2 regions of the Bacillus sp. PK3-067 genome follow, and region 2 is predicted to be linked to the other one. Evidence: a T-box and tRNA genes for the amino acid it is inferred to sense, from the RefSeq annotation. Region 2 holds a T-box; the other holds one or more tRNA genes.
What was found. The T-box of region 2 lies ahead of tyrS (tyrosine--tRNA ligase). A T-box ahead of a tRNA ligase gene usually reads a tRNA of that ligase, here a tRNA-Tyr.

Region 1: it has a tRNA-Tyr gene. The T-box ahead of tyrS (tyrosine--tRNA ligase) is inferred to sense a tRNA for this amino acid. The anticodon was not compared.

Annotation. Positions count from the first base shown of each region.
Region 1 is NZ_CP096490.1:524,721-527,170, forward strand. Features, by position in the region: rRNA gene M1D73_RS02715 (23S ribosomal RNA) at 1-368, shown strand, start outside; rRNA gene rrf (5S ribosomal RNA) at 469-584, shown strand; tRNA gene M1D73_RS02725 (tRNA-Asn) at 593-667, shown strand; tRNA gene M1D73_RS02730 (tRNA-Ser) at 670-761, shown strand; tRNA gene M1D73_RS02735 (tRNA-Glu) at 779-853, shown strand; tRNA gene M1D73_RS02740 (tRNA-Val) at 858-933, shown strand; tRNA gene M1D73_RS02745 (tRNA-Met) at 960-1,036, shown strand; tRNA gene M1D73_RS02750 (tRNA-Asp) at 1,040-1,115, shown strand; tRNA gene M1D73_RS02755 (tRNA-Phe) at 1,125-1,200, shown strand; tRNA gene M1D73_RS02760 (tRNA-Thr) at 1,219-1,294, shown strand; tRNA gene M1D73_RS02765 (tRNA-Tyr) at 1,305-1,388, shown strand; tRNA gene M1D73_RS02770 (tRNA-Trp) at 1,396-1,469, shown strand; tRNA gene M1D73_RS02775 (tRNA-His) at 1,489-1,564, shown strand; tRNA gene M1D73_RS02780 (tRNA-Gln) at 1,628-1,702, shown strand; tRNA gene M1D73_RS02785 (tRNA-Gly) at 1,708-1,782, shown strand; tRNA gene M1D73_RS02790 (tRNA-Cys) at 1,797-1,867, shown strand; tRNA gene M1D73_RS02795 (tRNA-Leu) at 1,878-1,959, shown strand; gene M1D73_RS02800 (DUF3884 family protein) at 2,170-2,450, opposite strand, start outside.
Region 2 is NZ_CP096490.1:4,633,264-4,635,713, reverse strand. Features, by position in the region: gene M1D73_RS23870 (hypothetical protein) at 35-490, shown strand; gene M1D73_RS23865 (RNA polymerase sigma factor) at 471-1,016, shown strand; gene M1D73_RS23860 (hypothetical protein) at 997-1,242, shown strand; T-box leader at 1,320-1,548, shown strand; gene tyrS (tyrosine--tRNA ligase) at 1,619-2,450, shown strand, end outside.

The DNA.
Region 1 (2,450 bases), 1.3 Mb from region 2:
GTCGGTCCCAAGGGTTGGGCTGTTCGCCCATTAAAGCGGTACGCGAGCTGGGTTCAGAACGTCGTGAGACAGTTCGGTCCCTATCCGTCGTGGGCGTAGGAAATTTGAGAGGAGCTGTCCTTAGTACGAGAGGACCGGGATGGACGCACCGCTGGTGTACCAGTTGTTCTGCCAAGGGCATAGCTGGGTAGCTATGTGCGGAAGGGATAAGTGCTGAAAGCATCTAAGCATGAAGCCCCCCTCAAGATGAGATTTCCCATAGCGTAAGCTAGTAAGATCCCTGAAAGATGATCAGGTTGATAGGTTCGAGGTGGAAGCATGGTGACATGTGGAGCTGACGAATACTAATAGATCGAGGACTTAACCATATAATATGTAGCAATGTTATCTAGTTTTGAGAGAACATAAAAAACTTGTTGACTTTTAAAGTAAATAAGTTATAATAATGATTGTCTCAAAAGAATAATGTCTGGTAATGATGGCAGAGAGGTCACACCCGTTCCCATACCGAACACGGAAGTTAAGCTCTCTAGCGCCGATGGTAGTTGGGACCTTGTCCCTGTGAGAGTAGGACGTTGCCAGGCAATATTATTCCGCAGTAGCTCAGCGGTAGAGCTATCGGCTGTTAACCGATCGGTCGTAGGTTCGATTCCTACCTGCGGAGCCATTGGAGAGCTGTCCGAGTTGGCCGAAGGAGCACGATTGGAAATCGTGTATACGTCACAAGCGTATCAAGGGTTCGAATCCCTTGCTCTCCGCCATAGGATTTATAATATTTGGCCCGTTGGTCAAGTGGTTAAGACACCGCCCTTTCACGGCGGTAACACGGGTTCGAATCCCGTACGGGTCACCACTTTGGAGGATTAGCTCAGCTGGGAGAGCACCTGCCTTACAAGCAGGGGGTCGGCGGTTCGATCCCGTCATCCTCCACCATATAAATTTTATATGAATAGTATTATCGCGGGGTGGAGCAGCACGGTAGCTCGTCGGGCTCATAACCCGAAGGTCGCAGGTTCAAATCCTGTCCCCGCAACCAAATGGTCCCGTGGTGTAGTGGTTAACATGCCTGCCTGTCACGCAGGAGATCGCCGGTTCGACCCCGGTCGGGACCGCCATTTTAATAAGGCTCGGTAGCTCAGTCGGTAGAGCAGAGGACTGAAAATCCTCGTGTCGGCGGTTCGATTCCGTCCCGAGCCACCATTTATTTTAATAAAATACGCCGGCTTAGCTCAATTGGTAGAGCAACTGACTTGTAATCAGTAGGTTGGGGGTTCAAGTCCTCTAGCCGGCACCATGTAAGTTTCGGAGGGGTAGCGAAGTGGCTAAACGCGGCGGACTGTAAATCCGCTCCTTCGGGTTCGGCAGTTCGAATCTGCCCCCCTCCACCATTTACATAGGGGCATAGTTTAAAGGTAGAACTGAGGTCTCCAAAACCTCCAGTGTGGGTTCGATTCCTACTGCCCCTGCCAAATATATTTACACAACATGGCGGTTGTGGCGAAGTGGTTAACGCACCGGATTGTGGCTCCGGCATTCGTGGGTTCGATTCCCATCAGTCGCCCCATTTTTATTTTAAAAATTACAAATAATCTAATGGATACTTACATATAATTAAGTAAGAATTCGATGGGCTATAGCCAAGCGGTAAGGCAACGGACTTTGACTCCGTCATGCGCTGGTTCGAATCCAGCTAGCCCAGCCATTTTTGCGGAAGTAGTTCAGTGGTAGAATACAACCTTGCCAAGGTTGGGGTCGCGGGTTCGAATCCCGTCTTCCGCTCCAATAAAATTTAATATGGCGGCATAGCCAAGTGGTAAGGCAGAGGTCTGCAAAACCTTTATCACCGGTTCAAATCCGGTTGCCGCCTTTTCTTTTGTGCCGATGTGGCGGAATTGGCAGACGCGCACGACTCAAAATCGTGTTCCTTCGGGAGTGTCGGTTCGACCCCGACCATCGGTATCATGAACGGCGTAATAAAAGACTCTACACCAAATGTGTAGAGTCTTTTTATGTTTTCATCATACTATAAAATAAGCAAAAATGGTGTGTTGGTGAAATGGTTATAAATGATTAAGGTAAACTTATTCATTTAGTACATGCGATACAGTTGGGGAAAGCTACAAAACAATAAAGGGATAAATTTTTATCCCTTTATATAATTTCATTATTTTATAGAGAATTTCTCCAACCTGGTGACATGAAGTTAAATCCGACGCCACCAGTAGATATTAGTACATGATCAGCTGTTAATTTCGTAATTTCTAAGAACTTCTTTTCAAACTCTTCTCTGTTGTATTTGTACATAGTTGAGTGGCATGACCACATGTGCGTTGAAGTACTCAACCAGTCTCCTAATTCCTTTAATTCAGGAAACGACTCAAATCGAATTGGTTCATCTAATTTCATGAATCTCACTTGATAGATAGTTGGGTTTAACTTCTCTCCTATTC
Region 2 (2,450 bases):
CATTTATGAAAGAATAGATGAGGGAGGCTTTTATATGTCTAATAAATTACTTCTTGCTTTTGCTTTACTTGGAATTATAGTCGTATTTTCTTGTGGTCTTTTCTTACCGATACCAATTGGATATAGAGTATCAATGCTTACAGCTGGAGTTATAATGAGTGTTCTGTTTTCAATCATTATTCCATTTGATAGAAAACATATAGTACGGAAAAATGGATATAAAATTGATTTTACAAAAACAAAAGTGTATTTTCGCTGGAATGTATTTGACACTATTTCTGTCTGCCTTGCGTTGTATGCATGCATATGTGTGCAAGCGTTAAATACTTTAGTTGCAATGGGATTTACGATTCAAAACCCATATGTGCAATTTTTTACAAATCAATCACAATTGTGGATTTTTATTGCGATTGCATATTTAATTTCCCGTATTTCATTAACGTTAAAAGGAATAAAGGAGATCAAAAATCATGGCGCAGATTGGGATTGAGGAGGAGCTCATGCTTGCGTATCAAAGTGGAGATAAACAAGCGGGAGAAAGACTATATGTTTTAATCAAACCAGCGCTATACACATTTTTATATCGATTTAACCGAGATGAACAATTAAGTATCGATCTTGTGCAAGATACGTTTTTGACGCTAGAGCGTAAGAAAAATATGTATGAACTTGAAAAAGGTAAAATAAAAACGTATTTATTTCAAATTGGTTATCGTCTTATGATTAATAAATTAAATAGGAGAAAAAAGTGGCGTACGCTTTTGCCATTTTTAGTGCCGATTCCGGAAAAAGAATTTTCTCACGAAGATCGGCTCACAGTAAGAGAAGCAATTTTGAAAGTTCCAGAAGAGCAAAGAGCGGTCCTAATCCTTTCTTATTATCATGACATGCAGCAAAAAGAAATTGCAGAGATATTAAACATTCCGATTGGAACGGTGAAATCGAGACTTCATAACGGGATAAAGAAATTGAAACAATTGCTGGAGGTGGACGAAATTGAGCGAAAATCCCTTTAAGAGTGAATATAAGTTAAAGCAACATTTAGATAGTGATCATGTAGAAATACCAGACTTTCCAAAAACGGTAAGTCGATTCGATCGATTAATCGGGTTTCTTGGTTCCCCAACGAAAGATCCTGTGGAGGCGACCATTGGGAATGATTTATCGATTGTGTTTCATGTATCGTTATTAGTTGGGGTTCCAATTCTTTCTCTTATTACGATACTCTTTATGGTGTTGTAAAGGATTGACAAGAAGGGAAACCTGACCTCTATTTGACATGCCTATATAAATGATGGTATAAAGAAAAGTATATGAATAATTGAGCGTGGAAAGGGAGAAGTAGTGATCATTTCCCTGTTTTAGAGAGCTGATGGCCGGTGAAAATCAGCACATAGATGATCGCGAATTACGCCCCTAGAGCATCTTTTTTCGATTGAATTGTATTCAAAAGGGAAAAGACGGTGCTAAGCCGTTATGTAAATAAGGTGGTAGGCTTTTTTTGCCTGCAACTAGGGTGGTAACGCGATAATCAAAATCGTCCCTTATTTGAAGGGGCGATTTTTTTATGTTTTCAACCTTCACGCCAGTAATGAACTTAAAGGAGAGTATGTAGGATATGGGTATTTTACAAGATCTTGAATTTCGCGGTCTAATTAATCAGCAAACAGATGCTGAGGGACTTGAGCAATTATTAGAAAAAGAAAGCGTTAAATTATACTGTGGTTTCGATCCGACAGCAGATAGCTTACACATTGGTCATATGTTACCAGTATTAATGTTACGTCGTTTCCAATTAGCTGGTCACCAACCAATTGCACTTGTTGGCGGTGGCACTGGTATGATCGGTGACCCAAGTGGTAAAAAAGCAGAGCGTACATTAAATACGAAAGATACAGTTGCTTACTACACAGAAAGCATTAAAAACCAACTTTCAAACTTCTTAGAGTTTGAAAACGTGGACAACCCAGCAACAATGGCTAACAACTATGATTGGCTTGGTAACTTAGATGTAATTTCATTCTTACGCGATATCGGTAAAAACTTCGGTTTAAACTATATGTTAGCAAAAGATACAGTAGCATCTCGTTTAGAAACTGGTATTTCATTCACTGAGTTCAGTTACATGATTTTACAATCATACGACTTCTTAAACTTATACCAACACCATAATTGTCGCCTACAAATCGGTGGTAGTGACCAATGGGGTAACATTACAGCGGGTCTTGAATTAATCCGTAAATCAGAAGAAGATGCGAAAGCATTCGGTTTAACAATTCCACTTGTTACTAAATCTGACGGTACGAAGTTTGGTAAAACAGAAGGTGGCGCAATTTGGTTAGACCCAGAGAAAACAACTCCTTACGAGTTCTACCAATTCTGGATTAACACAGATGACCGCGATGTTGTTAAATACTTAAAATACTTCACATTCTTATCTCATGAAGAAA